DNA from 4 places in the Streptomyces sp. NPDC002825 genome. Region 1 is predicted to be linked to each of the others. Evidence: riboswitches for the same ligand, from Rfam matches in the RefSeq annotation. Region 1 holds a riboswitch; each other region holds the start of a gene.
The links. A riboswitch is a leader RNA that binds a small molecule or an ion and turns the genes downstream of it on or off. The one in region 1 is predicted to bind cyclic di-AMP.

Region 2: another riboswitch for cyclic di-AMP. It lies ahead of ABT041_RS32855 (transglycosylase family protein); the one in region 1 lies ahead of ABT041_RS22065 (M23 family metallopeptidase).
Region 3: another riboswitch for cyclic di-AMP. It lies ahead of ABT041_RS18315 (M23 family metallopeptidase); the one in region 1 lies ahead of ABT041_RS22065 (M23 family metallopeptidase).
Region 4: another riboswitch for cyclic di-AMP. It lies ahead of ABT041_RS05770 (LysM peptidoglycan-binding domain-containing protein); the one in region 1 lies ahead of ABT041_RS22065 (M23 family metallopeptidase).

The regions. Positions count from the first base shown of each region.
Region 1 is NZ_JBEOVH010000017.1:29,482-33,671, forward strand. Features, by position in the region: gene ABT041_RS22060 (GntR family transcriptional regulator) at 4-687, opposite strand; gene ABT041_RS22065 (M23 family metallopeptidase) at 879-1,649, opposite strand; cyclic di-AMP (ydaO/yuaA leader) riboswitch at 1,662-1,826, opposite strand; gene ABT041_RS22070 (M16 family metallopeptidase) at 2,027-3,394, opposite strand; gene ABT041_RS22075 (M16 family metallopeptidase) at 3,421-4,190, opposite strand, start outside.
Region 2 is NZ_JBEOVH010000035.1:42,664-46,853, forward strand. Features, by position in the region: gene ABT041_RS32845 (cytochrome P450 family protein) at 1-360, shown strand, start outside; gene ABT041_RS32850 (transglycosylase family protein) at 455-1,492, shown strand; cyclic di-AMP (ydaO/yuaA leader) riboswitch at 1,751-1,924, shown strand; gene ABT041_RS32855 (transglycosylase family protein) at 1,928-2,635, shown strand; gene eno (phosphopyruvate hydratase) at 2,946-4,190, shown strand, end outside.
Region 3 is NZ_JBEOVH010000013.1:21,090-25,279, reverse strand. Features, by position in the region: gene ABT041_RS18320 (PP2C family protein-serine/threonine phosphatase) at 196-1,407, shown strand; cyclic di-AMP (ydaO/yuaA leader) riboswitch at 1,609-1,756, shown strand; gene ABT041_RS18315 (M23 family metallopeptidase) at 1,768-2,868, shown strand; gene ABT041_RS18310 (aldo/keto reductase) at 3,033-3,980, shown strand; gene ABT041_RS18305 (PrsW family intramembrane metalloprotease) at 3,987-4,190, opposite strand, start outside.
Region 4 is NZ_JBEOVH010000003.1:234,044-238,233, reverse strand. Features, by position in the region: gene ABT041_RS05775 (phosphoribosyltransferase family protein) at 57-1,361, shown strand; gene ABT041_RS05770 (LysM peptidoglycan-binding domain-containing protein) at 1,345-2,160, opposite strand; cyclic di-AMP (ydaO/yuaA leader) riboswitch at 2,165-2,320, opposite strand; gene ABT041_RS05765 (DUF6197 family protein) at 2,704-3,327, shown strand; gene ABT041_RS05760 (phosphocholine-specific phospholipase C) at 3,386-4,190, opposite strand, start outside.

The DNA of each region.
Region 1 (4,190 bases):
ATGTTAATTCCGGACACTCGCCGTGTTGACGGCATGTTGCGAAACCCTCACGCGGCCGCGCTCCGGGTTTTTGAGCCGGTGCAGCGGCATCGACCGCTCCGCGTGCAGCGCGGTCAGCGACCTCGCCCGCTCGGCGTCGCCGCGCGCCACCGCGTCCACGATCGCGCCGTGCTCGGCCCATGCCTCCACCGGCTGGGCGGGCTGGTCCACCACATACATCCAGGCGATCTTGTGCCGCAGCTGGGTGAGCAGCGCCGTCAGGGCCGGGCTGCCCGAGGCCTGCGCGAGCGTCTCGTGGAACCAGCCGCCGAGCGAGCGCAGATCCTCGCCCTGTCCGCGCCTGGCCCGCTCCTGCCCCAGCCTGACCAGGCCGCGCAGCACCTTGAGGTGCGCCTCGGTGCGCCGCTGCGCGGCCCGCGCGGCCCCGAGCGGTTCCAGCAGCGCCCGCATGTCGAGCAGATCGGCCGCCTCCTGCTCGGTCGGCTCGGCGACGTGGGCGCCCGCATGGCGGCGGGTGACGACGAAGCCCTCTGACTCCAGGGTGCGCAGCGCCTCGCGGACCGGGACGCGGGAGACCCCGTACCGGCGGGCGAGCTGCTCCTCCGTCAGCCGGCTGCCCCGCTCGTACACACCGGAGACGATGTCGTCCCGAATCGCCGTGCATACCGAGTGCGCGGGAATGCGCATGTCCGACCTCCGCTTTGGTCCGCGCGAGTCAATTCCGTCGGCGCCTGTTCTGCGCCCGATCTTCGACTCTATTGCAGCGCGCCGGAATTTCCGATGCCCCAGCGGAATCCATGGCCGTCTTTTGGTCAGCGAAAAGCCCCGGCTCAGTACGAGCCGGGGCTTTTGCGACGCGGTGCGCGGCCGGGGTCGGGTCAGACCTGGACGCCGCGGGCGCGGAGGTACGCGATGGGGTCGATGTCCGAGCCGTACTCGGGGCTCGTGCGCGCCTCGAAGTGGAGGTGCGGGCCGGTGGAGTTGCCGGTCGAGCCCGAGATGCCGATCTGCTGGCCCGGCTCGACGGTCTGGCCGACGTAGACCCCGATGGAGGAGAGGTGGCCGTACTGGGTGTACGTGCCGTCGTTCATCCGGATCACGATGTTGTTGCCGTACGCGCCGCCCCAGCCGGCCTCGACGACGGTGCCGGAGCCGACGGAGACGACCCGGGTGCCGTAGGCGGCGTGGAAGTCGATGCCGGAGTGGCTGCCGGAGGACCAGAGCGAGCCGCCGGTCTTGTAGCCGGTGGAGACGTACGAGCCGGCGACGGGGAGCTGGAAGGAGGCCAGGCGACGGCGCTCGGCCTCGCGGGCGGCGCGCTCGCGCTCGAGCCGGATCTCCTTGGCGCGGGCCTCGGCCTTGCGCTTCGCCTCGGCCTTGGCCTTCGCCTTGGCGATGGCCTCGACGGCCTCCTGCTCCTGGGCGGCGGCCTGGGCGTTGATCGGGTCGACGAGGGAGTCCTCGGTGATGACCTGGGTGAGGCCGGTGTCCTCGACGGAGTGCTTGTCCGTGTCGGCGGCGAGCGCCGGGGAGGCGAGGGTTCCGATGACGCCGGTGGTGGCGATGGTCGCGACGCCGGCGATGCCCGCGCTGCGGCGCGCCATCCGGCTCGGACCACGATGCTTCCCGGTGGCACGGGTGAACGCCATGGAGAGGCTGATCCTTTCCTTCCTTCTCGCCTACCGGGTTAGCTGACGGGTTCGGAGCAGGAAGGTCTCCTACGAGCCCCTCCGTCGAGACGAAGGCGCCCGATTCACCCCAGGGACTACGTGTGGGTCCCCGGCTCCCCAGGCTCGCGCCTGACGGGGACTCGGCGATGACTGTCCGATGCCGCGGGTGCGGCACGTGCAACTGACGAACAGCCGCACCGACGCTATGTCGATCGTCTTTCAATCACCAACCAGACACGCCTTTTGTAAGACATGCCACAGGGCAAACGATCACCCTTACCGACAATACGGACAAAGCGGAGGACCCCGACGAACTATGCCGTCGGGGCCCTCCTGTTGTCGTCTGCCGGCGGGAATCAGCCAGTCACGACGGTCACTTCACCGATGCCCAGAGCGCGCACCGGCTCCGCGACCTGCGCCGCGTCGCCGACGAGGACGGTGACGAGCCGGTCCACCGGGAAGGCGCTGACCACGGCGGCCGTCGCCTCGACCGTGCCGGTTTCGGCCAGGCGCGCGTACAACTGGGCCTGGAAGTCGTCCGGGAGGTGCTGCTCGACCTGGTCGGCGAGCGTCCCGGCGACGGAGGCGGCCGTCTCGTACTTGAGGGGCGCCACGCCCACCAGGTTCTGCACGGCGGTCTCGCGCTCGGCGTCGGTGAGGCCCTCGGCGGCGAGCGTGCGCAGCACCTTCCACAGGTCCTCAAGTGCCGGGCCCGTGTTGGGGGTGTCCACGGATCCGCTGATGGCGAGCATCGCGGCGCCGTTCCCCTCGGCGTCCGAGCGGAGCACCTGACCGAAGGCCCGCACGCCGTACGTGTAGCCCTTCTCCTCGCGCAGGACCCGGTCCAGACGCGAGGTCAGCGTGCCGCCGAGGCAGTACGTGCCGAGGACCTGGGCCGGCCAGACGCGGTCGTGCCGGTCGGGGCCGATCCGGCCGATGAGCAGCTGCGTCTGCACGGCGCCGGGACGGTCCACGATGACGACCCGTCCGGTGTCGTCGGCGGTGATCGGCGGCATCGGCAGCGGCTCGGCCGGCTCACCGGTCCAGGCGCCCAGCGTCTCGGCGAGGACCTTCTCCAGGTCGACGCCCGTCAGGTCGCCGACGACCACGGCGGTGGCCGTCGCGGGCCGGACGTGCGCCTCGAAGAAGGCACGGACGGCGGCGGCGTCGATCGCGGCGACGGTCTCCTCGGTGCCCTGGCGCGGCCGGGACATCCGGGACTCGGCCGGGAACAGCTCCTTGGAGAGCTGCTTCGCGGCACGACGGGCCGGGTTGGCCGTCTCGTGCGGGATCTCGTCGAGACGGTTGCGCACCAGGCGCTCGACCTCGGTGTCCAGGAACGCCGGGGCGATCAGGGCCTCGGAGAGCAGCCCGAGCGCCTTGGGCAGCCGGGAGACCGGGACCTCGAGGGAGACCCGTACGCCCGGGTGGTCGGCGTGCGCGTCGAGCGTGGCGCCGCAGCGCTCCAGCTCGGCCGCGAACTCCTCGGCGCTGTGCTGGTCGGTGCCCTCCGAGAGCGCGCGGGCCATGATGGTCGCGACACCGTCGAGACCGGCCGGCTCGGCGTCCAGCGGGGCGGGCAGGAAGATCTCCACGGCGACGACCTGCTGGCCGGGGCGGTGGCTGGTGAGCACGGTCAGACCGTTGTCCAGCTTCCCGCGGTCCGGGGCCGGGAAGGCCCACGGCTTCGCGGTGCCCGGCTGCGGCTGCGGGTGGAAGTCCATGCTCGTCAAAGACGCGGCGGCGTCGGTCACTGGTCCGCTCCCTCTTCGTCATCGCCGTCGGCGTGGTCGCTCTGCTCGGTCGCCAGGGGCTCGTAGACGAGCACCGCGCGGTTGTCGGGGCGCAGCTTGGCAGCGGCGACCTCACGCACCTCGTCGGCGGTGATCTCCAGGACGCGGTCGACGGCGGTAAGGGCGAGCTGCGGGTCGCCGAACAGCACGGCGAACCGGCACAGTTCGTCCGCGCGGCCCGCGACCGTGCCGAGCCGGTCCAGCCACTCGCGCTCCAACTGGGCCTGCGCGCGCTCCATCTCCTCGGGCGTGGGGCCCTCGGCGGCGAAACGGGCGAGCTCCTCGTCGACGGCCGCCTCGATCTGCGGGACGTCGACGCCACCGGAGGTCTTGACGTCCAGCCAGCCGAGCGAGGGCGCCCCGGCGAGCCGCAGCAGGCCGAAGCCGGCGGCGACGGCCGTACGGTCGCGGCGGACCAGACGGTTGTGCAGCCGGGAGGACTCCCCGCCGCCCAGGACCGTCAGGGCCAGGTCGGCGGCGTCGCACGCGCGCGTGCCGTCGTGCGGCAGCCGGTAGGCGGCCATCAGCGCACGCGCCGGGACCTCCTCCTCGACGACCTCGCGCAGCTGCTCGCCGATGACCTCGGGCAGCTCGCCGGAGCGCGGCTCGGGCTTGCCGTCGTGGGCGGGGATGGAGCCGAAGTACTTCTCGACCCAGGCGAGCGTCTGCACCGGGTCGATGTCGCCGACGACGGACAGCACGGCGTTGTTCGGGGCGTAGTACGTGC
Region 2 (4,190 bases), on a different contig from region 1:
CTGACCATCGGCGGGCAGGAGATCCCGGCGGGCGACCCGGTGCTCGTGGTGCTCGCCGCCGCCGACCGGGACCCGGAGCGGTTCGACGGCCCCGACACCCTCGACCTCGCCCGGCGCGACAACCAGCACCTCGGCTACGGGCACGGCATCCACTACTGCCTCGGCGCTCCGCTCGCCCGCCTCGAAGGTCAGACGGCGCTCGCGACCCTGCTGACTCGCCTGCCCGATCTGCGACTTGCCGCCGACCCTTCCGAACTCCGGTGGCGCGGTGGGCTCATCATGCGTGGTTTGCGCACGCTTCCGGTGGAGTTCTCCCCTTCCGTACCCCTCTTGCACACTGACGGACCATCAGAAATGTGATCTTCACGTGATCGCGGGGCGATCGACTTGTGACGGGCGTTCGAATACCGCTACGTTTCCCGGCAGTCTCAGCCGTCACGCGAAAGGCCCTCCTATGCGTTCCGGGAACGGACGACACCGTCGCCCCCGTCAGGCCCCCGCCATCGTCGTCGCCGCGGGCGTCACCGGATCCGCCATGGCGCTGCCGCTGCTCGCCACCGGATCCGCCTCCGCCGCCGACGCCGCCACCTGGGACCGGGTCGCCGAGTGCGAGTCCGGCGGCCAGTGGAGCGCCAACTTCGGCAACGGCATGTACGGCGGCCTGCAGTTCACCCAGGACAGCTGGGAGCGGCACGGCGGTCTCGCGTACGCGCCCAGCCCCGACCTCGCCAGCCGCGCCCAGCAGATCGCGGTGGCCGAGAAGGCGCTCGCCACGGGCAGCGACGAGTGGGCCACCTGCGCGCCGATCGCCGGCCTGAAGAACGACGGCAAGGCCACGGGTGTGAACCCCGGCCCGACCGTCGTCCCGACCACGCCCACGGGCCCCCTCCCCGAGTCCAACCGCACCACGGGCACCGAAGGCTCGGCGGCCGGGCGCTCCGCCGCGTCCGCGACCCCGGCCACTCCCGCGACGCCCGCCACGCCCAGCGCTCCGGCGACCTCCGCGACCCCGGCCACGCCCGCGACCCCGGCCACGCCCGGCACGTCCGCGAGCCCGGTCACACCCGACGCATCCGTTACGCCCGGTACGCCGGATTCGTCCGAGACGCCGAAGGGTGACGTGCCGTCGGCCACGCCCGGCACCGGCAAGCACCGGGGTGAGGCCGCCCCGGAGGAATCCGGCACAACGGACGGTTCGCTCGAAACCGGCCGACACGCGTCGAGCCCGGACAAGCCTGCGGAAAAGGTCGACTCCACGACGGCGGCTGACGGTGTGAAGCACGCGGGCGCAACGGACAGTCAGGACACTTCGGGCGAATACACCGTGCGACCCGGTGACAGCCTGTCCGACATCGCGGAGGAGAACGAACTCCCCGGAGGCTGGACCGCCCTCTACGACGCCAACCGGGGGACCGTGGGCACCGATCCGAACCTCATCCTGCCTGGTCAGAGCCTTGACCTGACGGCGGGTTCGACGGCGGCGGCGGGTTAGTTCGCGGTCTTATGTCCGGTTCTGGGCAAGTGAGACATGGGTCTCTTCGTCCCAACTGGCGTGTCACGTCCGCAAACTTTGCTTCCGTCACCTCTCACCTGCGCAAACACCGCCCACCGGAGGGCAAGCAGGGGCGATATTTCCGCAATAAGCCTCTTTGAACTTCCGGTGGGTCTGTGTCTACGGTCGTCACCGCTCGCCACCGCGGGCCCCGTCGACCGAAACGCCGAATCCTGCCGTCGGCCGCCGGGAACAGTCGTCGCGCAAGCGCCGAAGGCAGGAGTGGGGGACCCAAGGTAAGTGCCGGTCCCGGCCGTTGAGACAGACGGCCGACGACCGGCTTGGGGTGAAGCCGCGTGCAAGGACACGCGGCCGGGCAACTTTCCGGCCCGAACCCGACAGCTCACCTCACAGGCGTCGGTGAGGAGAATCCCCATGCTGTTTTCCGCCAAGGGCAAACACCGCCGTCCCTCCAAGGCCGCCCAGGTCGCCACGCTCGTCGGCGTGACCGGTGTCGCCGTCGCCGCCCCGCTGCTGACCGCGGGCACCGCCTCGGCCGCCACCACCGCCGAGTGGGACACCGTCGCCCAGTGCGAGTCCGGCGGCAACTGGTCCATCAACACGGGCAACGGCTTCTACGGCGGCCTGCAGTTCACCAACTCCACCTGGGCCGCCTTCGGTGGCACCGCCTACGCCCCGCGCGCCGACCTGGCCTCGAAGGCCCAGCAGATCGCCATCGCCGAGAAGGTCCTCGCGGGCCAGGGCAAGGGTGCCTGGCCGAGCTGCGGCGTCGGCCTCTCCAGCGCCTCGTACGACGGCGGCGCCGCCGAGACCGCCCCGCAGCAGAGCGAGCCCCAGCAGGCCGCCCCGCAGCAGGCCGCCCCCAAGCAGCAGGAGCGTCGCGCCGAGCAGCCGACCAGCCGCAGCGAGCAGCGCAAGGCGCCGAAGACCGTCACCACCCCGACCGGCAAGAAGGTCAAGAAGGGTGACGGCGAGTACAAGGTCGTCGCCGGCGACACCCTCAGCAAGATCGCCCAGGCGCACGGCGTCAAGGGCGGCTGGGCCAAGCTCTTCGAGCTGAACAAGGACGTCGTCGAGAACGCCGACCTCATCTACCCGGGTCAGCAGCTCCACCTGAAGTGAGCCCGGCGGCTCGCGTGAGTCCGGCGGCTCACGCGGCCCCGACGACCCTCCCGCGGTGACCACCCCGGTCCGGCGTGCCCTTCCCCCGTGCGCGCCGGACCGGGGTTCCCCCGTTTCAGGCGGGGCTCCGTGGTTACCGTCCAGTAGATCTGGGGTCCTTCGTCCCGGGATGCGTGCCCTTGGGTCCTTTTTCGTCCCAGGGGGCGGGCGCACGGCGGGCCGGAGCCCCCGAGCCGGTTAGGCTCTTGTCGCAAGGCCACGCGACCCTGCACGACCTTGCGTCACATCCAGCGTCACATCCCAGAAGGAGATGCTCGTGCCGTCCATCGACGTCGTCGTAGCCCGGGAAATCCTGGACTCCCGAGGCAACCCCACGGTCGAGGTCGAGGTCGGCCTCGACGACGGCAGCACCGGCCGTGCTGCTGTTCCGTCCGGCGCCTCCACCGGTGCGTTCGAGGCCATCGAGCTTCGCGACGGTGACCCCAACCGCTACCAGGGCAAGGGTGTCGAGAAGGCCGTCCTCGCCGTCATCGAGCAGATCGGCCCGGAGCTCGTCGGCTACGACGCCACCGAGCAGCGCCTGATCGACCAGGCCATGTTCGACCTGGACGCCACCGAGAACAAGGGCTCGCTCGGCGCCAACGCCATCCTCGGCGTCTCCCTCGCCGTCGCGCACGCCGCCTCCGAGGCCAGCGACCTCCCGCTCTTCCGCTACCTGGGCGGCCCGAACGCGCACCTGCTGCCCGTTCCGATGATGAACATCCTCAACGGTGGGTCGCACGCCGACTCCAACGTGGACATCCAGGAGTTCATGATCGCCCCGATCGGCGCGGAGTCCTTCTCCGAGGCCCTCCGCTGGGGCACCGAGGTCTACCACACCCTCAAGTCCGTCCTGAAGACCAAGGGCCTCTCCACCGGCCTCGGCGACGAGGGCGGCTTCGCCCCGAACCTGGACTCCAACCGCGAGGCGCTCGACCTCATCCTGGAGGCCATCAAGCAGGCCGGCTACGTCCCGGGCAAGGACATCGCGCTGGCGCTCGACGTCGCCGCGTCCGAGTTCTACAAGGACGGCGTGTACGAGTTCGAGGGCAAGTCCCGCTCGGCCGCCGAGATGACCGAGTACTACGAGGAGCTCGTCTCCGCGTACCCGCTCGTCTCCATCGAGGACCCGCTGTTCGAGGACGACTGGGCCGGCTGGAAGGTCATCACCGACAAGCTCGGCACCAAGGTCCAGCTCGTCGGCGACGACCTGTTCGTCACCAACCCGGAGCGCCTCGCCCGCGGCATCGAGGAGGGCACCGCCAACGCCCTCCTGGTCAAGGTCAACCAGATCGGCTCCCTGACCGAGACCCTGGACGCCGTCGAGCTCGCCCAGCGCAACGGCTTCAAGTGCATGATGTCGCACCGCTCCGGCGAGACCGAGGACGTCACCATCGCCGACCTCGCCGTCGCCACCAACTGCGGCCAGATCAAGACCGGCGCCCCGGCCCGCTCCGAGCGCGTCGCCAAGTACAACCAGCTCCTGCGCATCGAGGAGATCCTCGACGACGCCGCG
Region 3 (4,190 bases), on a different contig from region 1:
GGAGCGTGTGCGCCGGGCGGAACTTCTGACGGGGGTCGGGCGTCGGGAGCGCGGCTGCGAAGGGTTCGGCCCCGGGTGCCGGGCCGGCCTCGTACGCCACTCGGCCCCGTGGGAGTCGCCTCACCGTCCCGCGGCGGCCACCCTGGGAGGGCGCGGTGCGGACCGCGGCCGGTCGGACCGGGCAGGAGAGCACAGGTGGGGCACCCCCTAGGAGCGGCGGGCGGAGGACGGCGGGGCGGCGGGGGCCGTCCCGCGTACGGCGGCGCCCGGCGGTTCATCCGCGCGCTGCCCCCGCTGGTCATCGTGGGCGGTGTCGTCTTCGACGTGTTGACCCCGCCCGAGTACACGGCGGCGCCGCTCTTCTCCGCAGCCCCGTTGATCGCCGCGCCCTTCTTCTCCACGCTGACCACCCTGCTCACCGGGATCGCGGCCGTCCTCGCCTCCGTCGGACTGCACGTCTACAACGGCACCACCGACGAGATCCCGGCCCTCACCGAGACCCTGACCGTCGCCACCGTCTCGGCGCTCGCCCTCCTCATCAACCGGGTCGTGCGCCGCAGCGGCGAGCGGCTCGCCTCGGCGCGGGTCATCGCGGAGACCGCGCAGAAGGCGGTGCTGCCGATGCCCGCCGAGCGGATCGGCGGGCTGCAGTGCGCGGCGCGGTACGAGGCGGCGCAGGCGGACGCGTTCATCGGCGGCGACCTCTTCGCCGTCCAGGACACCCCGCACGGGGTGCGGCTGGTGGTCGGGGACGTCCGGGGCAAGGGGATGGACGCGGTCGAGGCCGTCGCCGTGGTCATCGGGGCCTTCCGGGAGGCGGCCGAGCAGGAGCGGAGCCTGGAGGGCGTGGCGCAGCGCCTCGAACGGGCGCTGGCCCGGGAGGGCACCCGGCGGGACGGGCTCGACGCCTTCGAGGGGTTCACCACGGCCGTCCTGGCCGAGATCCCGCGCGGTGACGGGAGCGGGGCCTTCGACGGTTTCGTGCGGGTCGTCAACCGCGGGCACCCGCCGCCGCTGATGCTGTACGCGGACGGGCGGGTGGACACGCTGGAGCCGGGCGAGGCGGCGCTGCCGCTCGGCATGGGGGAACTGGCGGCGTGGCCGGACCGGGCCGAGGCCCGGCCCTTCCCGCCGGGCGCGACGCTGCTCTTCTACACGGACGGCCTCTCGGAGGCGCGGGACGCGCGGGGCGTCTTCTACGATCCGGCGGCGCGGCTCGCCGGGCGGATCTTCCCGGGGCCCGAGGAACTGCTCGACGCGCTCGTGGACGACGTACGGCTCCACACGGGCGGCGGGGCGACCGACGACATGGCGCTGCTCGCGGTGAGCCGCCCGGCGACGGGGCAGCCCGAGCGGCGCCGGACGATGCCGGTGGTGCCGCCGGACGGCTCCGGTCACCCGGTGTAGTCGAGGGGTGTCACTGCGATAACAATTGACTTAACGTCAGATCGCGAGTGTTTGGCGGTCTCTGTCTGAACGGGGGTCAAGTCGGGCGATTACCTCTCAATTCAATGAATGATCAAGAGCAACGGCTTGGAATCGGGACCCCCTGTCTATTAACGTTCGATAACGCAGCGCGGTCGTCCCAGCCGTCGCAAGAGGCGGCACCGTGCGCACGCGCCGAATCCTGAAAAGGAACCGGGGAACCACCACTTGGGGTGAATCGGGCCCCTTCGCACTCGTGCGAGCGAGCCCGTAGGAGACCTTCCTGCTCCGAACCCGTCAGCTAACCCGGTAGGCGAGACGGAAGGAAAGGAGCGCGCCCCCGTGGCGTCCAACACCCCCGCACCCGAAGCCCCCTTCGATGCCTTCGGTGGCGGTGCGGGTCCCGCCGCTCCGGACACCGAGTGGAACCCCACCGAGGGCTCCCTCCGCGCCGAGAGCCGCTCCGGCGGCCGGCACCGGGTCGTCAAGCAGCGCTCCAACTTCGCCCGCTCCTCCACCGTCCTCGGCGTCGGCGTGATCGCGGCCGTCGGCGCGGGCGGCCTCGCCACCGCGCAGGACAAGCCCCCGGTGGCCATATCGCTGCCGGACCTCCCCGACCTGAACCTCCCGGACGCCCACGACCTCCCCGGCGTCGGCGACCTCCTCCCCGAGGAGCACAGCGAGCCCGTCTCCGAGGCCCGCGCCAACCCGAACCCGCTCACCGCCGCCACCTACACCACCACGGCCGACGAGAGCACCCAGCAGGCCGCCGCCCCCGCCGCGGGCGAGGCCCTGCGCGCCCGCATCCTCCAGCAGGCCGAGCAGCAGCAGGCCTCCGCCGACGCCGCCGAGCTCGCCGCGGCCGAGAAGGCGGCGGCCGAGAAGGCCGCCGCGGAGGCCGCGGCCAAGGAAGCGGCCGCGGAGAAGGCCGCCGCCGAGGCGGAGGCGGAAGCCAAGGCGAAGGCGGAGGCGGAAGCCAAGGCCAAGGCGGAGGCGGAGGCCGCCGCGAAGGCCGAGGCCGAGCGTCTCGCCCAGCTCGCCGCCAGCTACTCGCTGCCGGTCTCTTCGTACACCCTCACCGCCACCTACATGCAGGCCGGCTCGATGTGGTCCTCCGGCTACCACACCGGCCTCGACTTCGCGGCCCCCACGGGCACCCCGCTCAAGGCGGTCCACGGAGCGACGGTCAAGTCGGCGGGCTGGTCCGGCTCCTACGGCTACCGGATCGTCCTGGAGCTGGAGGACGGCACCGAGGTCTGGTACTGCCACCTCTCGTCCATGCTGGTCAGCGCCGGCCAGACCGTCAGCACCGGCGAGACCATCGGCCGCGTCGGCGCCACCGGCAACGTCACCGGCGCCCACCTCCACATGGAGGTCCACACCGCCGGCGGCGACGGCATCGACCCGGCGGCCTGGCTCCGCTCGAAGGGCCTGTCGCTCTGATCCCGGAGCGCTGATCCCGGCGCTCTGATCCGGCGCTCTGATCCGGAGCGCTGGATCCCGGTGTGCTGGATCCCGGTGTTCTGATCCTGCGGCACCCATCCCCGGGACGCTGATCCCGGCGCTCGTACGGAATAGGCCCGGCGGCGGAGACGGTTGATCACCGCATGACTTCTCTCCGCACGCTGGGCAGCTCCGACCTGCACGTCTTCCCCGTGGCCCTGGGCGGCAACGTCTTCGGCTGGACCGCCGACGAGGAACAGTCCTTCGCCGTCCTCGACGCCTACGCCGCCGCAGGGGGCAACTTCGTCGACTCCGCCGACGTCTACTCCGCCTGGGCCGAGGGCAACGAGGGCGGCGAGTCCGAGACCGTCATCGGCCGCTGGCTCGCCTCCCGGGGCAACCGCTCCGACATCGTCGTCGCCACCAAGGTCGGCGCCCACCCCCGCTTCAAGGGCCTCTCCGCCACCACCATCAAGGCGGGCGCGGAGGAGTCCCTGCGCCGCCTCGGCACCGACCACATCGACCTCTACTACACGCACTTCGACGACGAGTCCGTCCCGGTCGAGGAGATCGTCACCGCCCTCGACCAGCTGGTGAAGGACGGCAAGGTGCGGGCCGTCGCCGCCTCCAACATCTCCCCGGAGCGGCTGCGCGCCTCCCTCGACTTCGCCGAGGCCGAGGGCCTCACCCGGTACGTCGCCCTCCAGCCGCACTACAACCTGGTCTCCCGCGACACCTACGAGGGCCCGCTCCTGGAGACCGTCGAGCGGGCCGGGCTCTCGGCCGTCCCGTACTACGGGCTCGCGGCCGGCTTCCTCACCGGCAAGTACCGCCCCGGCACCACCGTCGACAGCGTCCGCGCCTCCGGTGCCGCCGGGCACCTGGACACCGAGCGGGGCCGGGCCGTGCTCTCCGCCCTCGACACGGTCGCCGAGGCGCACGAGGCGGAGCTCGCCACCGTCGCCCTCGCCTGGCTCGCCGCCCGGCCGACCGTCGCCGCGCCGATCGCCTCGGCCCGCACGGTCGAACAGCTCCCGGCCCTCGTGGCCGCCGCCGACCTGAAGCTGACGGAGGCCGAAGTCGAGCTCCTCACCAAGGCCTCGGCGGTCTAGCCCGAGCTAACTCCTGTACGGGTTGTAGCCGTCGTAGTCCAGGTACTGCGGCGGCGCCCAGGCCCGGCCCGTCGCCCGCGCCGCGTACGTGAGGGCCGGGGAGGCGACCGCGCGGCGCTGCCACAGGTGGTGCAGCAGCTCCTGCTCCCGGGCCGGGAAATCGGGTCCCGCCGTGCCGCGCCTGGCCCGGTCCCGCAGGAACGCCAGGGT
Region 4 (4,190 bases), on a different contig from region 1:
GGGGCACACCGTTCCTCCCCGGGGCCCGAGCCGCGCAGGCGGAAGGGCGGCGGACCATGTTCTTCAGCGATCGCACGGACGCGGGGCGGCAGCTGGCCCCCCTCCTCGACCACCTCAAGGGCCATGACGTCGTGGTCCTCGGGCTGCCACGGGGCGGCGTCCCGGTGGCGGCGGAGGTGGCCGACGCCCTCGACGCGCCGCTCGACATCTGTCTCGTGCGGAAGCTCGGGGTGCCCTATCAGCCGGAGCTCGCGATGGGCGCCCTGGGCGAGGGTGGCGTGCGGGTGCTCAACGAGCGGGTGCTGCAGGAGGCCCGGGTGGGCGAGCGTGATCTCGCCGCGGTGGAGGAGCGGGAGCACGCCGAGCTCGAGCAGCGCGCCCAGCGTTACCGGGGCAGCCGGCCGTCCGTACCCCTCGAAGGGCGGACGGTCGTCGTGGTCGACGACGGGCTGGCCACCGGGGCCACGGCGCTGGCGGCCTGCCGGGTGGTACGGGCGCGGGGCGCGGCCCGGATCGTCCTCGCGGTCCCGGTGGCGCCGCGTGGCTGGACGGCCCGCCTCGGCGGTGAGGCCGATGAGACCGTCAGCGTGCACGCGCCGGAGCTGTTCTTCGCGATCGGGCAGTTCTACCAGGACTTCTCGCAGACCCCGGATGCCGAGGTCATCGAGTGCCTGGACCGGAACAGGGCCGGGCGGGACCCCGTCGTGCGGGACACGGACGTCCGGATCCCGGTCGGCGGGGTCACCCTGGGCGGGCGCCTCGCGGTGCCCGAGGGCGCGCGCGGCATCGTCCTGTTCGCGCACGGCAGCGGCAGCAGCCGCCACAGCCCGCGGAACCGGGCCGTCGCCGAGGCACTCAACCGGGCGGGCCTGGGGACGCTGCTCTTCGACCTGCTGACCGAGTCGGAGGCGACCGACCGGGCGCATGTCTTCGACACCCCGCTCCTGGCGGGGCGGCTCGCCGGGGCCACGGAGTGGCTGGCCGCGCGGCCCGAGAGCACCGGGCTGCCGTTCGGGTACTTCGGCGCGAGCACGGGCGCGGCCGCCGCGCTGTGGGCGGCGGGCGATCCCGCGTCCCCGGTGAGCGCCGTCGTCTCACGCGGCGGCCGGCCGGACCTCGCGGCCGAGCACCTGGCGCGGGTGCGCGCCCCGACGCTCCTGGTGGTGGGCGGCGCGGACGCGCTGGTCCTGGACCTCAACAGGCGGGCCCAGGCGCTGCTGCGCTGTGAGAACCGGCTCTCCGTGGTGGGCGGCGCCGGCCACCTCTTCGAGGAGCCGGGTGCCCTGGAGGAGGTGGCGGACCTCGCCACCTCCTGGTTCCAGGAGCACTTCCGGGGAAAGGGGATCAGTACGCCGAGTTGACGTTGTCGATGGAGCCGTAGCGGTCGGCCGCGTAGTTGCAGGCGGCGGTGATGTTGGCGACCGGGTCGAACAGGTCCATGGACGTGCCGGGCACGTGGTAGGCGAGGAACGTCGGCTCGATGACCTGGAGCAGGCCCTTCGAGGGGGTGCCGGCGGCGGCGTTGGAGTCCCAGAGGTTGATGGCCTGGGGGTTTCCGGAGGACTCCCGCATGACGTTGCGCAGGATCCCGTCGTAGGTGCCGGGGATGCCGTGCTGACCCATGATGGCCAGCGACTCCCGGATCCAGCCGTCGAGGTTGTCGGCGTAGTTGGTGGCGGCGATCGGGGCGGCCTTGGCGACGGCAGGGGCGGCCGCGGCGGCGGAGGAGCCCTTGCCGGTGGAGACGGCGGACTTCTTGGCCTTGGCCTTCGCGGGAGCTGCCTTCGCGGAATCCCGACGAATCGTCAGTTCGATGCCGGGGCGAATGAGTGACGGATTGTCACCCACGACGCTCTTGTTGGCACGGTAAAGGCTCTTCCAGCCGCCCTGAATTCCCTTCTTGTGGGCGATCAGGGAAAGCGAGTCGCCGCTCACCACGGTGTACGTCTGCGCGGCGGCGGGTGCCTTGGCCGCGGCCGGCGCGGCCGGGGCGGCAAGAGTCTGCGGGGCGATCTGCGGGGCGCCGGAGACGGGCGCCGCGCCGGCGACGGCCGGGGCGATCAGCGGCAGGGTCAGGGCGGCGCCACCGGTGCCGACCAGGGCGAGGCCGCGGGAGACGGGGCTGCGGCGGGGGCGGCGGTGCTTACCGTGAGCAGGCATGACGGTGTCCTCTCCGGCGCCTGCGGGGTGAGCTGTCGGGTTCGGACGGGAGATGTCCGGCCGCGCGCACGCGGCTTCACCCCGAGCCGTTCCGGATTCCGGACCGGCGTATTCGTGGGTCCCCCGCTCCTGCCGTCGGGTGAAAAGGGAGGTTTAACGAGCGGCGGCAGGATTGGGCGTTCCGCTCGAATGGAGGTGACCGTAGGCCAGTAATGCGACGGATAACAAGAGGAGTGGATGCCGTGCGCCGGGTAATGGATCAATGAATTCGGTCGATTCATGATCGATGCCGTGCCGTGGGTGTCGAACTTCCTTGTCCGGTACGGGGTGGAGGAAGGCGCCGCCGAGCGGTCGGGTCGCATAAGTGAGTCGCGTCACCCGGAGAGTAATGTCCGAATTTGGGCTCTAATTCCGGGGTGGGTAATTCGGGGTGAAATCCCCGCGATGGGGCGTTCGGGGGGGCGACTCACCGGCTCGGAGTAAAAGTGGCAAAACCGACATTTGTCTTGAAAGATGGAGGCAGTCGACCCAGGAGTCACGTCCATGCCGCCTTCCCCCTCCCTGCTCAGCCGTGCCGACACCCCGGACGCCCTCGATGCCCTCGACCGCGAGGCGGCCGCTCTCTTCGAGAGCGCCACCTGGCAGCGGATCGTCACGGACTGGCCCGCCCCGGACGCGTCCCCGCCGGCGGAGGACGGCTGGCGGCAGCTGCTCAGCGTGCCGGTGGACCGGCTCGTGGCCGACGCGCTCGCCGCCCTGCCCCCGGCGCTGCCCGTCGAGCGCCGTCTTCCCGGCCGTCTGGGAGCCGTGCTGCCGGACCGGCTGCATGCCTGGCGCCGCATCGGGCAGGCCGAGCTGCGGCCCTCGGTCCACCTCGGCTACGCGCGCCTGGTGCTGACGGAGTGGGGCTGGCAGAACGCCCCGTACAAGCTGCGGGACGCGCGCGGCGCCCGGTGTGTCTGCGGTGCGCTGCTCGCGGCCCACCGGCTCGGCTACGGCGGTACGGACACCATGAACGAGGCGGCCGCCTGGATCATGACCGAGTTGCGCTCGCGCGGGTGGCAGGGGCTGATCGGGCCGTGGAACCGCGCCCCCGGCCGCACGGCCGCCCACGCGGTGGCCCTCCTCGACGCCACGATCCGCCGCGCCGCGCACGCCGGCCGCTGACAGGAAGGCCGCGTGCCGGGCGGCGGGATGGCCGCCGCCCGGCACGCGGGGGAGTGGCTCAGCCGCTGACGCTCGCGGCGCCGGTCTCGATGTGCCCGGTGTACCGGCGCGACCAGGTGCCGTCGATGTCGGCGGAGACGGTGAAGTCGTACCAGCCGCCGTTGTACGCCACCGCGTTGAAGAAGTCCTCGCGGCTGGAGTTCGCCGGCACGGTGTACGTCCACGGGCCGTCCGAACGGTAGGCGTTCGAGCGGATGGTGAAGGTGACGGGACCGGCCGAGGTGTTCGTCATCTTGAACCACAGGGCCGTCTTGCCCGTCCCGGCCTCGGGCGCGAACCGGGCGGCCACCTCGACGGCCTTGCCCGCCTTGGAGGCGTCCCCGATGAACCGCCGGAGGAAGCGGTTGGGGCCCATCATCGAGATGTCGTACTTCCCCGAGCCCGAGCCGAGGCCGATGTTGAAGTAGTCCGTGGCCGTGTCGCCGGGGTCGACGGTGTACTGCCAGGCGGCCGTGTCCCGGTACTGGTGCGGGTGGATCGAGAAGTGCGCCGAGCGCTTGGCCTCCGCGCCCTGGTTGGTCATCGAGAACCAGGCCAGGATCTTGCCCGCGGCGCCGAACTCGAACCGGTCGAGGTTGCCGTTGACCTGGTACGGCAGGGCACGCGCCGGCCGGGTGCCGGGCTCCTGGGCGGGCAGCGCGTTGTTCTGCGGCGCCGGGTTCGGCAGCGGGCCGCAGGTGGCCTGCCCGATCACCTTCGCCGTCGACGGGAGGCCCGCGGGAACTCCGTACACCGGGTTGGCGAAGTCGAAGACCCCGGTGAGATCGCCCGTGACCTTCCGCCGCCAGGCGCTGATGTTGGGG